3 regions of the Lysinibacillus sp. EB271-A1-10B genome follow, and region 3 is predicted to be linked to each of the others. Evidence: riboswitches for the same ligand, from Rfam matches in the RefSeq annotation. Region 3 holds a riboswitch; each other region holds the start of a gene.
What was found. A riboswitch is a leader RNA that binds a small molecule or an ion and turns the genes downstream of it on or off. The one in region 3 is predicted to bind cobalamin.
Positions count from the first base shown of each region.

Region 1 (7,329 bases), on a different contig from region 3:
CATAATAAATAAGCAGGCTAAAAGCGAGGGATTCCATGTCAAAAGAAGAGAAAATTATTCAAGCTGCAATTGAAGTTTTTCGTGAAAAAGGAATTGAAAAGACAAAGGTTTCAGATATCGTAAAAGCTGCAGGTATTGCGCAAGGGACATTTTATCTTTATTTCCCATCACGGCTTTCAGTTATGCCTGCCATCGCAAAAGTTATGGTTGAGAAAATTATTGCTGATATAAACGATGGTATTTCAACACAGGAGCCTTTTGCAAAGCGGCTTGAAAAGTTAGTAGATATTGTTTTTTCTCTAACAGAGGAATATCGAGATGTATTTGCACTTATCTATGCTGGTATTACACAAACCGAGCATATGAAAGAATGGGAAAATATATATGCTCCCTATTACGAATGGATGAATAATTTCTTATACGAAGCTCAACAAGAAGGAACGATACGTGAATCTCTAAACACTACACGTTCTTCTAAACTTATCATCGGTCTAGTAGAATCTGCTGCTGAACAAATTTACTTGTATGATGACAGTGAAGAAGAAACAATTAGACTTCAAAAGCTTGAGCTCCTCGACTTTTTACATCATGCACTCGGTTTACGTCACGCCTAAGTGACGTTCTCTTTTACACTAAAAATGACTGAATGTCAGTCATAATCATGGATAAATGAAAGGAATAACTATGCAAAAAGATTGGATTTATGTTGGATTAACTAGTTTGTTTGAATTGTTTTGGATATTTGGTTTTAATGTTGCCGGTGCTTGGTGGCATTGGATTATTATTGTGTCCTTAATTGCATTGGATTTTCATTTCTTATCGAAGGCTTGTGAAAACCTACCTACTGGCACAGTTTATGCGACTTTCGCAGGGGTCGGTGCGATTGGTACTACATTAATGGACATTTTTATTTTCGATGGTGAGTTTAATACGATTAAAGGAATTTTCATGTTCATTTTAGTATTGGGTGTTATCGGTCTTAATTTAGCTGATAACCCTTCGAAAGATTATGATGAAAAGAAAGGAGCTAATGCATAATGGGCTGGTTACTTGTTTTATTAGCCGCAATTTCAGAAATTATCGGTGTTGTAGGTTTACGCTTTTATAGTCAGAACAAAACTATACGTAATTTATTAATATATGTTGGCGGCTTTGGTATGTCCTTTGTGCTTTTATATACCTCCTTTAACTATCTACAGTTAAGCATTGCCTATGTAGTGTGGATTGGTATTGGTACAGTTGGGGCTGTTCTCGTGAATATTATATTCTTCGGTGAATCTAAAAACCTGACGCGAATTATTAGTATCATCGCCATTATCATTGGTGTGGCAGGCTTAAAAGCAGTATCTTAATTTGACTTCAATTCTTTAATACTGTGAATAAGCCTTTTGAAATAAACTTTTTCGTTGAAACTTTATTTTATAACTATGTAAATAGTGTATCTTGAGGATTTTATCACTATTAATTAGAGTGACAGGCCAGAAGATATATACTATATACAGTGGTTGATCTTCGTTACGACTGGGCGACTCCTTGGGGCTCATCGGACGCCCCCAGGAAGCTCTGCTCTGTGCGAAAGCGAAGCGGGCAGCAACAAATGTTTTAACTGTGCGAAAGCGAAGCGTCAGCAACAAAGCGCCCGGTCGGAACGGAAATCAACCCCTCGCTTTGCCAAAAACCATAATTACAACCTTAATTTTTTTGACATAATAGGCTTTGATATATCAATCACTTTATGTAGTTTCTAAAGCTTCCTTCGTGAATTGCTCTGGGATATACGTTAAATATGGCTTACCTGTCAGTGAATGTGTTTGAATATCGGCATAAACCCCAAATACATCTTGTAATAATGCCGGTGTAAGTACTTCTTCTGGCGTGCCAAAACAAACAATTCGACCTTGCTGTAAAACATAAATTTGATCGCAATACATAGCCGCAATGTTTAAATCGTGGATTGCAGCAACAACTGTTAATTGTAAGGTTTGGATTAGATCCATAAGCTGCAATTGATGCTGAATATCTAGATGATTTGTTGGCTCATCTAAAATAAGCACTTGTGCTTGCTGAGCAAGGGCACGTGCAACCATCACACGCTTTTTTTCGCCACCTGAAAGAGAGCTATAGCTACGTTTCTCTAAATGAACGATACCCGTTTGCTTCAGTGCATCCTTTACGATTTGAAAATCTTGCTCTTGATCAAGCTCCAATAGTTTTTTATGGGGTGTTCTTCCCATACTCACTAAATCATGCACTGTAAAATCGAATAAGACCGGTGTTTCTTGACTCACAACTGCTAGATTTTTAGCTATATTTTTACTCGATTGCTTTAGAATATCTTGTTCATTTAATAACACTGTTCCACTTTCTGGTTTTAACAAACGATACATATTCTTTAATAGCGTTGACTTCCCACTACCATTAGGACCGATCAACCCAACAAATTGCTTGTCCTTTATTTGAACATTTACTTCATGTAATATGCGTTCATCAGAAATGGAGAATGATATTTGTTTCGCTTCTAATGTCATATATTTTTAATCTCCTTCACCGAAAGAATAATTGTTACGACGTAGCAGCCAAATGAAAAATGGACCTCCGCAAAAAGCCGTGATAATTCCTATCGGCATTTCCTCAGGGGCAATTAATATTCGAGCAAGTGCATCAGCCCAAACTAAGAAGATCCCCCCTAATAATGCGCTAATCGGTATGACATACTTATGATTTGAACCTACAATTAGCCGTACAATATGTGGAATGATTAAACCAACAAACCCAATTGAGCCACTTACAGCAACCAGCACACCCGTTAATAATGATACTAATAAAATAAGCTGTATTCGAAATTGTTGTAAGTTAACCCCTAATGTAACTGCTGCTTCTTCTCCAAGAAGTAATAAATTTAAGCTGCGATAGTTGAGCCATAACAAGGCAAATACTACAATAAAAATGACTGCAGGAATTACAAGAATACTCCATTTCGCACCTGCTAGGCTTCCTAGCATCCAAAACATGACTGCCTTCATTCCCCCCTCTTGCTTCGACAGCATTAAGATAAAATTTGAAATAGCAGATAAAATAAATGACACCGCCATCCCTGAAAGTAAAAGTCGAAAGACGGACACTCTACCGCCAACATGTGATAAGAAGAAAACTAACCCCATTGCTGTGAGAGAGCCTAAAAAAGCTGATACGGACAGAGCATAAACGCCCAGAAATGAAAAGGCACCTAAAATGATGACAGCCGTGGCACCAACCGTCGCTCCAGAAGAAATCCCTAAAATATATGGTTCTGCAATTGAATTACGAACGAGTGCCTGAATAGCTGCTCCTGCAATTGCCAAGCCTGCTCCGACGATAGCAGCGAGTAATACACGCGGAGCCCTTATTTGCCAAATGATAATTTCCTGTGAGCGACTCCAATCTTGTACGATTGAGCTTTGTATAATAGGGATTTTAGAAAGGATAACCTTCCATACATAAAGTGGTGTAACGGAAACCGATCCAACCATAATTGCAATTGTCATTGAAATTATAAGTACTAGAAAAAGGGTCATTGAAAGTAACATAAATTTTCTATTCATCTGTTTATTAACTCCTAATCATTAAACATCAATTTCACCAAGCCGTAATTGTAGCTGATGCTTCGCTAACATTAGCAGAACGAAGATAAATGAAAGAAAAAAGGGTATTCCATACACATGCGCATGGAAATACCCTAGAATCAATTAAACCTCGGCATAATCGCGTCTTTCAGCGTGTGTTTGGACACCCGCTTAAAGAAGTTAAACATAGTTAGATTATCTTCTACTATTGTCCGTAATCGCTTTCATCCTCGTGGGCATTACAGGAATTATAACTAAATGGCAGGTCTCCTGACTTCGAATCAATGCACCTATGATTGCCTTCCCATCCTAGAACAGTGGCTAAGTCATCATAGAACTCCTCGTTACAGTTGCGGGACAGTGTCGGATTTGCACCGACTTCCCTTTTAAGTGACACTTTGTAAAAGATGTCACACCATTAGCATCGAATAATTTAAAATTATGACAATTCTATCATATATTTCAATAGTTAGTCTATACTATCAATCATTTATCAAGTTAAAAAACACCTTTACGTTAACCGGAAATAACAATCAAGTTGACACAAAAACTTTATTTTTTTACACTATTATTATCAACTTTACTTTTTAGGGGTGAAATAATGACAACCGTTGTGGAACATACACATCAAAAATTAAGAACAGTAGATATTGCATACATTGGACTATTTTCAACATTAATGATGATAGGAGCTAATATTACGTCCATTGTACCTTTCATGGTTGTAGGCGGCGTACCGATCACATTGCAAACATTTTTCGCTATTTTAGCGGGACTTATTCTCGGTAGTAGAAAAGGGGCTCTCGCTTGTACTGTTTATATGTGCATCGGTTTAGCAGGCGCACCTGTATTTGCACGATTCAGCGGTGGCTTTGGACAAATTTTAAGTCCTACATTTGGTTTCATTGTCTCTTTTATATTAGCTGCATTTGTCGCAGGGCTTATTGTAGAACGCAGTGGAACGAAGAAAAGCTATATAGTTGCTGCATTAGTTGCAACTGCTATTAATTATTTACTAGGGACAAATTGGATGTACTTTGCCTATAAGCTATTGGCTAGTGCGCCTGATGCTTTCACTTATAAAATAGCATGGCTTTGGATGATGCCTCCTTTGCCAAAGGATATTATTTTAGCTATATTCGCGGGTATTTTTGCATACCGTCTTCAAAAGGTATTAAAAATAATTCCAATTAAATAAAGAGATAAAAAAACTGTCCAAAAGTATATAACATACTTAATTGGACAGTTTTTGGTTCATCACCAAAAGTTGTAAATGACTTTTGTTAAAACGTTTATAGTTGATTGTAGTGTAGACTGGGCGACTCCTCGGGGATCAGCGATAGGGGAACGAAAGCTAAAAGCATCACATCCTGTGATAACGCTTTCGTGACCAACATCGTGTTGGCCCGAGACCCTGCAGCGAAGCGAAGCGGCTCATCGAACGCCCCCAGGAAGCTTTACTCTGTGCGAAAGCAGCGTCAGCAACAAAGCGCCCAGTCGGAACGGAAATCATCCACACGTTTCGGTGCTGATTCCAGTTTTTTATTTTTAAACGTATGTTTTCATCCAGTTTAAGAAGTTAGCAATAACTACATCTAGGAATTTAATAGTACCCTCATCTGTTAAATTGCCTTCAGCATCAAATTTAGTGTGTACTGCGCCGATATAAACATCATTACCACTAAGCAATGGTGAATTTACTCCAGGTGAGAATAAAATATCTCTTAAGTGTAATTGTGCTTTAACAGTACCTAAATTACCCATTGATGCGCCCATCATGAATGATGGCTTGCCAATCATTACTTTATCAACGCGAGATAACCAATCGATGGCGTTAACCATAACACCTGGCACTGTACCATTATATTCTGGAGTCAGCCAAAGAACGGCATCCGCCTCTTTTACTTTTGCTTTAAAATCTAATACTGTTTGCGGTGCTTCATTTTCGATATCTTGGTTATACATTGGTAGGTCATTTAAGCTTAATACTTCAAGATCTAATTTCTCCGCATAACGCTTTTGAATAAATTTCGCTAACTGCAGATTATAAGATTCTTTACGGATACTACCTACGATTGCTACTACTTTCACAATATTTCCTCCTAAATGTGCATTACTTTATTATTTGGATCATCACCAAAACGTGTGGTTGATTTCCGTTCCGGCTGGGCGCTTTCCTGGGGGCGTCCGATGAGCCGCTTCACTCGCGATGCTCGCTCCAGGGTCTCATCTGTGACGCTAATCCCCAAGAAGTCGCCCAGCCTCCACTCCAATCAACTTATTTACATAGTATACGCTTTAACAAAAGTAACCCACAACTGGCCACAAACCTACCATTTGTGAAACTCCCTATTTTATACAGCTTCTTTTAATAATAGGTTGCAAATTCTTCAACTGGTTTACGATAACCACGCAAGCGACGACTACTTTCTTTTTCCTTACCAATTGTAATCATTAGCGCAATTTCTTGTGTTTCCGGAACATTAAAAAGGGCTCTCATTTGTTGCTGATCAAAGCCAATCATTGGACATGTATCCCATCCACGATTTTTGGCTGCCAACATAAATAACATAGCTGAAAGTGAAGCGTTACGAATGGCTTCCGCTTTCTTAAACTCCTCGCCGCGCTCTTCATAAAATTTTGTATTTTCTTCGACAAGATTTTCTAACTCACAAGCATTAATAATGCCTAAGTCTACCATCCCTTGACTAAGGTTAGCAGTATTTTTATAGGCTTCTTTATCTCCTAAAACAAGTATAACCGCTGAGGCTGAGTGCACTTTATACTGCCCATATGCCGCTTCTCTTACTTTTTCTTTTTTTTCTTCATCTAAAACAACGATGTAATTAGTATGCTGTAAATTAAAGGCAGATGGAGCAAGTTTGACATCCTCCAAAATGGGACGTATATCTTCTTCGCTCATTTTAATGCCCTCTATAAAATTATTCACAGAACGACGCTTATCTATTACCTTTGCAAATTCCATCCAATTGACCTCCAATCATTTTCTTTCAAAAATATGTAATTTCCATTCAGCGAGGCTTGTGTTTCTCTACTGAATGGAATTAAAAATATTACTCTTATTCTTTATCGAACGTAATCGTACTTCTTACAGTGTCTATAGGACGAACAAGCTCTTCAATTTGTGCACGCTTTGGCTCTAAAAACGGTGGCAACGATAACTTTTCACCTAATGTTTCATAAGGCTCATCCCCCATAAATCCTGGACCATCAGTAGCTAGCTCAAATAAAATTTGTGGTGCAACTCGCGCATAAAGTGATTCAAAGAAGTGACGGTCTACATAACCCGAAGTATTGAAGCCAAAGCTTTCAAATCGTTCAGTCCATTCATCTAATACAGCGCGATCATCTACGCGGAATGCAGCATGATGTACTGTACCGAAGCCTTGACGAGCTACTGGTAAAACTGCGTTAAACTCTACAACGATTTGTGCACCGTTTCCGCCTTCACCAACCTCAAATAAATGGAAATCCTCTTCCTCTGCAATTTCTGTAAAGAGCATCACTTTTTCTAGCATTTCTTTGAAATATTTAAAATTAGCAACTCTTATAAAAACCGGACCTAAGCCTGTAATTGCATACTCAAGAGGAATCGGTCCATCTTGCCATGGAGTACCTGATGCAACGCCTGTATTGTTTTCATCAGAAATAAGTTGATATTGCTGATCATCAAAATCTACGAATGATAAAGTTTTCTTGCCAAATT
Region 1 covers NZ_JBYTDL010000024.1:23,207-30,535, reverse strand. The annotation lists gene AC3WSK_RS22025 (TetR/AcrR family transcriptional regulator) at 36-614, shown strand; gene AC3WSK_RS22020 (DMT family transporter) at 685-1,038, shown strand; gene AC3WSK_RS22015 (DMT family transporter) at 1,038-1,352, shown strand; gene AC3WSK_RS22010 (heme ABC transporter ATP-binding protein) at 1,734-2,528, opposite strand; gene AC3WSK_RS22005 (FecCD family ABC transporter permease) at 2,535-3,581, opposite strand; cobalamin riboswitch at 3,846-4,037, opposite strand; gene AC3WSK_RS22000 (biotin transporter BioY) at 4,204-4,800, shown strand; gene AC3WSK_RS21995 (NADPH-dependent FMN reductase) at 5,151-5,693, opposite strand; gene AC3WSK_RS21990 (nitroreductase family protein) at 5,971-6,588, opposite strand; gene AC3WSK_RS21985 (ring-cleaving dioxygenase) at 6,683-7,329, opposite strand, start outside.
Region 1: it holds a riboswitch for cobalamin, as region 3 does, so the genes downstream of both, AC3WSK_RS22005 (FecCD family ABC transporter permease) here and AC3WSK_RS15785 (ATP:cob(I)alamin adenosyltransferase) in region 3, are expected to answer to the same signal.

Region 2 (4,702 bases), on a different contig from region 3:
TTATCTTTTTTAAAAAAATATAAGTTATACTAAAAAATTAACCTTTATATAATAAATATTATTAATAAACGTTAACATTTAAATTAGTATTGTCTATACAAAACAAAAAACACGCAAACCATGATAGGTAGCGTGTTTGATATGTATGATGTGCAATTAACTAATAAACCGATTTTTCAAATTTAACTGAATCAGCATTTTCAACTGAATCATAATCCTTTACGTATCTATACGTATCCCCACTTTTTATTCCATCTTCTGGAATGAAAACCGATTCTTTCCATAATACTTCTTCATTTTTATCGAGAATTGTGACTTCTATATATCCATGAATAGTTCTGTCATTAAAATTTGTAATTTCAACAGCAAATGTATCAAAAGAAGTATCCCTTTTAAATTCAACCTTCACTTTATTCAGAAATCTTTCCCTTTCTTGCTCTAATTTTTTTTCATTTTCATCTGCAATGCCCTTATCAAATTGATATTCTTGATATTTATCATATAAATACAGTGCCGTAAATACCGAAAATACTATGGTTAGGGTTAAAATAACATATTTCTTAAGATTATCTTTCACACAAAACAACTCCTAATTAATAGAAAACATTGTTTATATAATAACTCATATCTCGAACAATGAACATAAAAAATCTAAATAGACTTCACTCACTATAATTTGCTTAGAACTAATATATCTAGCATTATTAATTATGTATCTTCACAAATATACTCCAAACCCTTGATACGACTGAATTTATTATATAGATTGCTTTCCAACTCTTTTATACTGATGTTCCGAAAGGTGCTAAGTTCTTCCGTATTCATACAGCGCCATTCAAGACAAGAGCAGAAGCAAACACACGCTTACAATTATTATTGTCACAGAAATACCTCGGATATGGTGAGGTGTTCGGTAATGATAAGGATGGTTACCGTATTCAGTCGGGACATTACACTTCACAAGTTCAATGTGGGTATGCATGTAAACGACTTATTGAGGAAGGGAGTTCCGCATTTTGTTCTATCATTGGTAGAATGCAATAGCCGTACCCAAAACAGGTACGCAGATTCACAACCACATTAATTTTTACCTTACAAAAAAATAACCTCACCCTTACATTATAGCGGTCAGGTTTAGGAAAATTAGAATAATTAATAGGGTTATCTCACTAATTTGGGATAGCCCTTTTTTGACTTTTGACAAATACTAGAATACATATTACAATTTAAACCAGAAATACAAAAGGAATATCTACTCTACATGAATTAGTGTGTTAAATTACAATTTAATATTTATAAATAATAGGTGTAAATTGCGTGCAATTTACTTAAAAGGGAAGTCGGTGCAAATCCGACACTGTCCCGCAACTGTAAATGTGAGCGACTTTTCAAGACCACTGTTTAACGATGGGAAGGGGAAAAGTAGCGATGATCATGAGTCAGGATACCTGCCTATTATGAGTACACACCATAACCCTACGAGGAATAGGAGGTGGCATGTTGACAAAACAGAATGCTCTGTTCGTCACCGTACGTCAAACACCCAAAATAAAAGAAGGTAATCGCTTTCAAGGCAATTCTTTTATGGTTGGGTATAATTTGACATTATGTGATGAATGAAAAAGATAGAATGAAGGATTTCCTCTAGTTGTAGGAAATCCTTTTTTTATGTAAAAGAAGACTTCCGTTTTGAAAAATATGTACGAAAAGAGGATGCAATGATGACGAATATTCATGTAAGTACAGCACAGGAATCGCAATATGTAGAAATGAAGATTTGTAAGCAGCCACGCACTGAAGTTGCCAAGAAAGTTACAACAAGAATGGTTGTAGAATCCCTTGTCGATCAATTAATAGCTAGCAATCTTATTAGTAATGAACGATTGTTTGATCAAATTTTATATAACAAAGATATTATTTGGATTCAAAATGAAAATTTTAATGGCCACCTTTTTGCAAAAGCGAATATTACGGATCAGCTTAAAACAAAAACAAATGATTTTATGATGTATATGCCGACAAATCCAATTGTGTACGATGTGAATGGTGAACATTATCAATTAATTACACGTATCGATTCGACTCGTGCAAAACCAAATTTAGAGCGACTTTCCCAAGCCCCAAAGGCAATACTAAGTGCCGCTCGGGTCAATGATTTATTGTGCTCGATAGTGATGCGCTTTTATGAAGTATATTTAGAGGATTTATCACGAGTAGTTCATAAAAATAAACAACTGATCAATTTTGTAGAGCGAGAGTATCATCAATTTCTAAATGCTGTGAAGGAACTAAATGATAATCGTTTAAACTGGCACCCACGTGGAAAAGGTCATGAACTATTGCTTGAACTGATTGATAATTTACAACTTTTGAAAAGTCGCCCTGGCAAAGTTTTAATGGATTTCTCACATTCCCATAGCTATGTTGTCGTGGAATCTTCATATCCTATTTATAAAAAGAGGCAGAAAACGATACAAGCTTAAAAATTAAAAATGTGCGGGATGGATCTCAATGCACTCAGGAGAAAGGTATATGCCTGGCAAGGTAGTAGAATGGAGTTGTCAGTATAGGATAGATACCCGCGGAAGGAAGGCAAATTCTCGCGCGAGGCAAGAATACCCGCGGAAGGAAGGCGAATACCCGCGGAAGCAGGTCAAATACCCGCGGAAGGAAGGCGAATACCCGCGGAAGCAGGTCAAATACCCGCGCGAAGCAAGAATACCCGCGGAAGGAAGACAAATACCCGCGCGAAGCAAGATAACCCACAAAAGCATAGTAACTCTCCGCGAAACATAAGAAAACAGGACATTGTTCTAACAAATCATGTCCTGTTTTTATGAATTTAGTCAATACAATGCATCGCTGCTTGTGCCTCATGCCATGGAACGGAGTAGCCTTTGCCTTTTGCACAAAAAATACTAGAGGATGTATAGTCGGGATCGGCGTTTTTATCGTAGTTGATTTGTGCAATAATGTCTTCTGTATTGTGACACATATCGTAGCCATCAAATTGTAGGGAAAGTACGCCCTTCCCATTGGTGTAGGCGGCAAAGGTTGTACTGTAGCTCATAAATGTTGAGACAGGGGCTCGGCCGGTTACAATCGCATCATGTTCAGTTATTATTGGTGTGTCAAATGTACCGGCAGCTTGCTGAATGTCGGTCATCATGCGGCCGATGAAATCACTAGGAGCTTTAAGTTTAAAGCGGTAGTACGGTTCTAGTAATACATTTTCTGCTTGTTCGAGCCCTTGTCGTAATGCACGGAATGTTGCTTCACGGAAATCGCCACCTTCAGTATGTTTATTATGTGCGCGTCCTGTTAAGAGTGTGAAGCGAATATCTGTAACTGGAAAACCGGTTAAGAGACCATGGTGATCGCGCTCGAATAAATGTTTTTCAATGAGTCGTTGATGTCCAATTGATAAATCATCGGCATGGCATGCATTGATAAATGTATTGCCGGTGCCGCGAGTATTTGGCTCCATCAATAAATGGACTTCTGCGTAATGCTTTAAGGGCTCGAAATGGCCGTAACCTGTCACCGTTGTGGCGATCGTTTCCATATATAAAATCTGTGGTTCGCTAAATGAAATATCTAGCGAGAATCGATCATGAAGCACTTCGATAAGAACCTCGAGTTGGATGACACCCATAATATGTACATGAATTTCTTGGAATTTTTCATGCCATAGCACACGTAATGAAGGTTCTTCTGCTTCAAGAATACGGAAAGTTTTTAACACGTCCTTTATATGCTGAGCGCCTTCATAATGTACTTTTGCCTGTAAAGTTGGTACTAACTCAAAGGGCTGAGAATTACTCGAACAACCAATGATATCGCCGATGTTTGCTTGACTAATCCCTTTTACTGCGAAAATCTCCCCAGCCTCTACCTCTTGAGAAGTTTCATACCGGCTGCCATTGTAAAGTCGAATCTCGGTCACTTTTTCAGTCACGTCTCCAAATGAAAGTTCATCACGGACATGTAACGTTCCTTGCAAAGCTTTGATAAAAGTTAAGCGTTGATGTCCATCATGACGAATTTTAAACACCTCACCTTGAAACGGAGCATTGTTATTAAATTGTGTCTCTGTTAGGAGGGGGAACTGTGTTAGGAATTCCTTTATTCCACTATCTTTTAAGGCAGAGCCAGAAAAGCACAAAAAGGCCTTTTCCTGTTTAATCATCTGAGATAAATGAATAAGGCAGCTAGAGCTATCTAATGTTTCATTGAGAAAAGCATCGAGAAGATGTTCATCACGTTCGGCAAGCCACTCCATTATGTCGTTTGAAACATAGTCGGAACGGAGCGGTTCGTCTACGAATAGAACATCTGCAGAGCAATCCTTTTGAAGCGCAGCCATTACGGCTTCAACATTTGCTCCTTCACGATCAATTTTGTTAATAAAAAAGAAGGTTGGAACGTGATATTGGCGTAAAAGTTGCCACACTGTTTCAGTATGACCTTGTATTCCTTCGACAGCACTAACAATAATGATGGCATAATCCATAACCCGAATGGCACGCTCCATCTCTGGAGAGAAATCGACGTGCCCAGGTGTATCGATTAACGTATATGTATCATTTCCAAGCGTCATGCGGCCTTGCTCCGCAAAAATTGTAATGCCTCGCTGACGCTCCAGCTCATGATTATCTAGAAATGTGTCCTGGTGATCCACTCGTCCACGGGCTTGAATACT
Region 2 covers NZ_JBYTDL010000003.1:13,140-17,841, forward strand. The annotation lists gene AC3WSK_RS05265 (hypothetical protein) at 161-577, opposite strand; gene AC3WSK_RS05270 (SPOR domain-containing protein) at 766-1,044, shown strand; cobalamin riboswitch at 1,288-1,470, shown strand; gene AC3WSK_RS05275 (hypothetical protein) at 1,719-2,483, shown strand; gene AC3WSK_RS05280 (GTP-binding protein) at 2,843-4,702, opposite strand, start outside.
Region 2: it holds a riboswitch for cobalamin, as region 3 does, so the genes downstream of both, AC3WSK_RS05275 (hypothetical protein) here and AC3WSK_RS15785 (ATP:cob(I)alamin adenosyltransferase) in region 3, are expected to answer to the same signal.

Region 3 (7,329 bases):
GTGTGTGTACACGCAATAATAAACCCACCTTCCTTCGGTAAGTTTTGCTCTTCATATACACGCGCTTTCGAACCTGTTAATTTTAAGATTACTTTTACAACATTTGCTATAAATTTATACACTGTTTTCATTCCTACCTTATTCAATAGTTATCCCCATTGTAATCGAAAAGACCAGTATACTGCAATTACAGATGAAAATATCTAGACTCTTCCCACTAATACATCAACATCAATCGTAATTTCATTTAACAGGATATTGGATCCTTCTTTCTTATGCCAGCCCATTGGTGTCATTTCCAGCAGTGCTGGTACAAGCTCTTTAGCTAGCGGTACCGTATATGTAATACGTTCTACGCTAACATCGGTAAAGCTTTCTTTAAACCGAGCAACTATTTGTTCATTCGAATACGACTCTTTAGTAGAATCCGCATATAATTGCGCTCGAAGCTCATGTAAGTATCCACTTTGAGGTACAACCTTAACAACACAACCATTGTGAGTTAATAGTCGTTTAAATTCTTCATAATTGGCCGGCGATAAAATATTTAATATGGCATCGAAGCTCGATCTTGCAAATGGACTTTTCGCTAAATCACCAACACACCACATTTGCTCTGGATAATGTCGAGATGCAGCAAGGATGCCTTCCTTCGCTATATCAATACCAATTCCTATACCATGTTTCTTTACCATAATACGAGCTAAATGTGAACCTTCACCACATCCTGTATCAAGTACGGTTTCTGCATTAGCAATTAGCTCTCCGATTTTATCTTCTACTACATCATAAATACCACTATCAATAACCGCTTTTCGAGATTCAAAAAGCTCTTTATTGTACTTAGAAACGGCACCATGTGTCAGCATATTGATGTAGCCCTGTTTGGCAATATCAAAAGAATGATTTGAGGAACATACTAATCTACCTTGCTCAAAAACATCCATTGATTCCTGACAAATTGGACAAGCAAAAAGCTTTATATTTTTATCCATTAACGCTGCCCCTGCAGCTCTTTTAGAAAGTGCCCCCATTAATTTTCCTCCTTCGGTTCTGTAGGTGAAACAAGTGCAAAACGCTCCCACTTACGACTTTTCCATCTAAAGTATACGATAATAGCTCGCATCCATTCATCTACCGCAATTGCTAACCAAATACCTACCAGCCCCCAATGTAAAACGAATACAAACAAGTATCCAAGCGGGAGACTCATACATACCATTGATAAGAAACCAATTTTCACTGGAAATCTTGCATCCCCTGAGGCACGCAATGAGTTAATAACTACAATATTCATTGTTCGCCCTGTTTCAAGGAGAATACTTAATGCTAGGACAGATGCTCCGATGGCAATTACCTCTGGATTATCTGTAAAAACGTGCATAAGTTGCTTACGGAATATCGTTACAACTGCAACCATAGTGATTGTAAAAGCAAAAGCTGCGCGTACACTCGTCCAAAGCTGATGATAAGCTTGATCCTTTTTACCAGCACCGACGCTTCGTCCAATAATTATAGCCGTACCTGTTCCGATGGCAATCGCAAATAAATACGTAAACATCGAAATATTCATGGCATATTGTCTCGCCGCAAGTGTCTCTGTGCCTAAGTAAGTTGCATAATAAAGGAAGACAATCTGACAAAACTGATAAAGCACCTGCTCAAATGCTGACGGTAAGCCTATATTTAATATTTTTTGAACATATTCCTTTGAATACTCGAAATAATATTTCAGCTTCATTCTCACTTCCATGACTTGGTACAACAGCCAGAAAAACACAAGAACTGCCAAACCACGGCTTACCACTGAGGAAATAGCTGCACCTTTTACACCTAACTCCGGTAATCCTAAGTTACCAAAGATTAAACCATAGTTTAAGACAACGTGTAGCACATTCATACCTAGTGATACATACATCGTTTGCTTTGTCCATCCATGTACACGGATAATTGCTGCTAAAGCGTTTATAATAGCCTGTAAAAAAATAAAGCTTCCGATGATTACCAAGTAGCTTTGAGCGTATTTAAGCACTTCCCCTTGCAAGTTCATCATGGTCATTAAATGACTTGAAAAGAAGAAAAATAAGATACTCATCATTAGTCCAACAACCAAATTCATCGTAACTGCTAAAGCGGAAATCTTCGCAGCCTCAAAAAATCGCCTTGAACCTAAATATTGAGATACAACAATGGAAGCACCGTTACCAACTACCTCAAGTATTAAAATTGCAATATGAATATATTGATTGGCTGCACCAACTCCTGATACAGCATTATCTGATAAAGCGCTGAGCATAAAAGTATCGGCTAGTCCCATTAACATAAATAAAAATACTTCTAAAAATATCGGCCATGTCAAATGGAATAAACTTAACCTATCTGTCTCTTTAATATCACTTTCTTTTAATATATCTGCCAATACTTTTCACTTCTCCTAATCGTTTCGTAAAGATTTTCACATGCTGTCCAACTTTCAACTACCTTCTTTACCATCTATACAGATAAATTACTGCCCAATCAATTATGCCTCGGTATAATTACGTCTGGAATCGGCTTTGTGCTTAGGGCTGCAAATGTTTTTTGTGCGAAAGCGCAGCGACAGCAACAACACGAGGGCCGACACGATGTCGGTCATTTCGGTAATGCCACAGGACGTGGCGTTTTTAGACTGAGTTCCTATATTTCAGCGGGTGTTTGGACAACCGCTGAAAGAAGTTAAAAATATATAGTATCTTATCATAGATTTTTAGGCTGTAAAGAATTTTTATAATGAAACACCTAATTATGCCTCGGCATAATGCTTCCATAAGCTTTTTGGCCAATATGAATTAAAAGATTATGCAAAGATAATACAATACACAAAAAATCCCTCTCACAATTTTATGTGAAAGGGTTTCTTATCATAATAAACAATAGTCCTGCAATTGGTTACGTTTTTCAGTTGTTAACCCAAACTCTTCCTCTAAAAAAGCTGTCTTAGAGCCATATCGGCTATCCATTGCATCAAATGCTGCCTGCAAATAGTCTTCACGGGCAGACATTAAGGCATAAAATTGCTGTAATTCTTGTTCGCTATAATCTTGCTGAATGGTTAGAGCCATTCGTTCGACTAAGGAACGTAAATGTACATTTGTATCTAAATAATCCTCCATGATCGTTTCCTCAGGGACATCTAAAGCAAGTAAAATAAGCGCACTGCCAATACCTGTTCGATCCTTCCCGACTGCACAATGATGAACAAGCCCTAAATTTTCAGGTTGTTGAATCGTTGCTATTAACTCTTTGAATGAGGCATTATTAAAAGGCATTTGTGCATAAAATTCTCTAAACATCTCCGGGCTTACAACCTTATAAAAATCTTTTCCACCAGCGTTTGTAGGCATCTCAAAAGCATGATTTCCTTTAGCTGGTATTTGAATATACTTGGCATACGGGAATATCGGATTAGGATTATTTTGAGCCTCATGGTTGTCTCGATAATCAAAAATTGTTTTCACACCTAGCGTTTCAAAGCGCTCTTTATCTGATTTCGTCATTTTACCAAGTGCGGCTGAACGATAAATCAAACCATTCTTAACAGCACGCCCATCTCTTGACTTATAACCACCCATATCCCGAAAATTATTAACTGCCTCAAACGGAATAATATTCATATCAAACTGTTTCACTCACTGCACCCCTCCCTGTTAGCAAACATACTTATCTCTATTTTATAGAACAATTCGATATAATACCAATTTTCGCATTAGGGAATGTCGTACACTACTTAGAGCAACAAGGGGATTTATTTGAGTGTTTCTTTATTTGGGTGGAGCAGTTATCCTTTTTATTCATCAAAAAAGCTGCCCTTGATAAAGGACAGCTCCAAAATACTATTTTTCAATATCAATTATTTAAATAACTCAGGATATACTGCTTTCGCGATTAACTCAACAGCTTCGCCAATACGTGGACCTGGACGGTTTGAGATATCATTATCTATAGAATAAACAGCTTTATTTTTAATGGCCGTGATTGAATTCCATCCATCACGAGAAAGAATTTCTCCCGTTGAGTCATTGCCTACTGTTGTTAAAATGACTTCTGGATTTTTCGCAATGACATCTTCCTCAGATACCATTGCCCAGCTTTTAAGTTCAACAAAAACGTTGTTAACGTTTGCAGCATTTAAAATCTCTTGTTGGAATGTATCAGAACCAGCTGTATAGATGTCTGGCTTTGGACCAATTTCTAAATAGATATTTTTTGGTTCTTTCACATCTTTAACTTTTGCTTGGACATCTGCAATTTTAGATTTAATATCTTCATTTAACTTTTCGCCTTTATCTTTGATGCCCATAGCCGCTGAGACTTGTTCGATATCCCCATAAACATCATCAAATGATTTAGCTGATTGAATGGCAAACACTTTAATACCCGCATCTTCGAGACCTTTTAAGGCATTTAAATTTTCTTCATCGTCTCCAGTTGTATAGGCAATAACGACGTCTGGCTTTAACGCTAAAATACGCTCACTATTGAATATTGTAGAATCAGAAACACGCTCAATTTTTTGAGCTTCTTCTGGATACGAATCATACTCAGTCGCACCAACTATTTTATCACCCACACCTAGCGCAAATAAAATCTCTGTATTACTCGGTTTTAATGAAACAATAGTTTTAGGTACTGCATTAAACTCTACTTCTACACCACGGTCATCCTTAACTTTATAGCTAGTAGTTTTCTCAACTTGTTGATCTTCTTTAGAAACAGTATCTTTATTTGTATCCTCTTTCGTGCCACAGCCAACTAATACAAGTGCCAACATCAACACAGAAAGCCATTGTAGCTTAAACATTTTCTTCATTTTTCATTGATTCTCCTTTTTCTTTTTCATCGGGTATGACTTACTAATAAACGGTATTTCAGCAATACCTGCATGCTGATTCATATAGACAGCCATTACAAAAAATACATTGGCTAGCAATCCTAAATAATCAAAGAGAATAGCTGGTACTTCGCGTTCTTCAGATACTTTGTGCAAAACACGGTATGATTTTTTCGCCTCACTACGACATAAATGTAATGCAGAAGCTGCCTCTGTTCCTTGGGGTAATACAAAGTTTTGTATTTCCTCTTTAACATGACTAACATAGAAATCATAGCGATCACTAAGCCAAGTCAAATCATCTTCAGTTACAGCTAATTTGCCTCGGACTGAGCCATTTACATGGTAAGCCATTGGCAAAATGGCAAGTAAATCATCTGCTACTACCTCTACCGTTTCTTTTTTAACCGCCGCCAATGCTACACCAATATGTGTTGTTAGGCTATCCGTTCGAATTTCAAAATCTACTGTAGATGCCTTTTCACGCATAAATGGATAACAAGAATAACGTGCATCTTTTTTCAAATCTAAGTCCCCGCTTTCCTTCGTGAAAAATTCTTACCTTATTAACACCTCGTCTTACATCAGGTGAACTATAAGCGCATAAAAAAAAACGTTGTTCCCACTCCTAAGGAAACAACGAAAAATAGCATAAATAGTGTCGCATAAATACGACATAGCCTATGTATTTGCCGCATATTCTCCTAGCTTCCGAAGAGTTATCTATACGTTCAAACAAAGGTCGGTCTCCTGGCTTGTACAGTTCACTACATTCATAAAAAACCTTCCCATCGGATAATTCGACAGTGGTATATCTTTATGACTTCTGTACTTACAGTTGCGGAAACAGCTCCGGTTTTTCACCGAATTCCCGATTATGCTATAGTTCAGCACCTTTATTCTGCAAGAATTATTCACTTGTTATGCAGTTTATCATAGATTGATAGGAAAAAATAGCTGTGGAATTTAGAATAAACAACGATGGATAAAAATCATGCAGGTATTACCGTATGCACGCGGATATATTCACTGCCCCATTGGGTATTCATCCTGCTCGTGCAAATATTTGTTATGCCTTATAAGTTAAAGCATTTTATTTTTTATAATGAAAGGATTTTCAAAAAATAGCCATTTTCATAACTTTTATCGGATGGCATTTTTATATTTCTTTTTGGATTTAACATCTTTCTCTTCCTCAATTAAACGCTGTGCAATTTCTAGTAGCTTTGGGTCATTTGTTGCATCGAATAGCTTTTTAAAGGATACAATAATATCATAGCGTATTAATGTCGGGTGCTTTTCGTCTAAGCACGTTTGATATCTTTTAGCCAAATATGATACGACTAAATCTCTTTGTACCTGCCCCGCTAAGCCTATTTTCCAAATTGCCTGTAAAGTATGCCTCACAGTGACTGTTTCTTCATCATACGTTACTGCCCAAATCTTTAAGAAGTCCTCTAACACTCTTTCTTCAGGATCGCTTTTTGCTGCCAGTGCGCATAAAAATTGTGCAGCACTTGCACGTACATGTCCATTTTTGTATGTAAGAGTTTGAACTAATTGTTCCCAAACTGAATAGGTCCAATCAACTGGTTCCTGCATAATTTTCATTAATTCTTCGTATGATTTGTATTGAATATCACGGTCACGCTCTGTTAAATTACTAAAAAGTTGCAAAATCTCTTTTTCCATGATTCATCCCTACCTTTATTGTTTCAGAACGTAAAAAATAGTGTACTTGTAAGTGTTATCTCATTTACCATCATGCGTTACTTTGCTACTACAAATTAAAAGTCTCATATAATTGTAATTTCAGAGCAAGATCCCAATCGTATATTTCAAAATTATCAGAAATGGCGTTCAATATGCAAGAATCTTTTCTTTTAGCTATATGAAGACAGAGGAATACTCGTTAGGATTATTATTGGAGTTATCTCACGATTGAGTCAAAGCGAAATACGCAATAACGAAAAATTGATGCTAATTCTTTTTTCGGCTGTATTATCATTTTTATAACTGGGGCTATAGTTATAAATATATCAACTTATGTAAATTTATTCATTACAAAAGTTATTTTACTCATTATTGACCGAGTAGTCGAGCCTAAACTAATGAATAACATTATGCGTTTGCCTAATAGGTTTAGTCGTAGAATCTTAACTATAGTTTAAACAGTTGATAATTTCCAGTACCGTCAAATAATAAAAAAAGGTTACCCTTGTAATTTCTTTTACAAAGATAACCTTTTCGCTATTTTAATCGTCTATATAATAGTACGGCTTATTAAATACGACCGAAGCCTACTAAATATTGATTCCACCAATCAAGTGATTCAATGACAACACCTTTATTTTGAGCATCAATCATTGTGTTGTTTCCTAAGTAAATACCTACATGCGCTATACCTGAACCATAGCTGAAGAATACTAGGTCACCTACACGTGCTTCACTTGCTGAAA
Region 3 covers NZ_JBYTDL010000012.1:23,008-30,336, reverse strand. The annotation lists gene AC3WSK_RS15810 (lysophospholipid acyltransferase family protein) at 1-122, opposite strand, end outside; gene AC3WSK_RS15805 (putative RNA methyltransferase) at 204-1,034, opposite strand; gene AC3WSK_RS15800 (MATE family efflux transporter) at 1,034-2,410, opposite strand; gene AC3WSK_RS15795 (tyrosine-protein phosphatase) at 2,901-3,668, opposite strand; gene AC3WSK_RS15790 (ABC transporter substrate-binding protein) at 3,890-4,849, opposite strand; gene AC3WSK_RS15785 (ATP:cob(I)alamin adenosyltransferase) at 4,853-5,395, opposite strand; cobalamin riboswitch at 5,594-5,783, opposite strand; gene AC3WSK_RS15780 (hypothetical protein) at 6,014-6,562, opposite strand; gene AC3WSK_RS15775 (C40 family peptidase) at 7,154-7,329, opposite strand, start outside.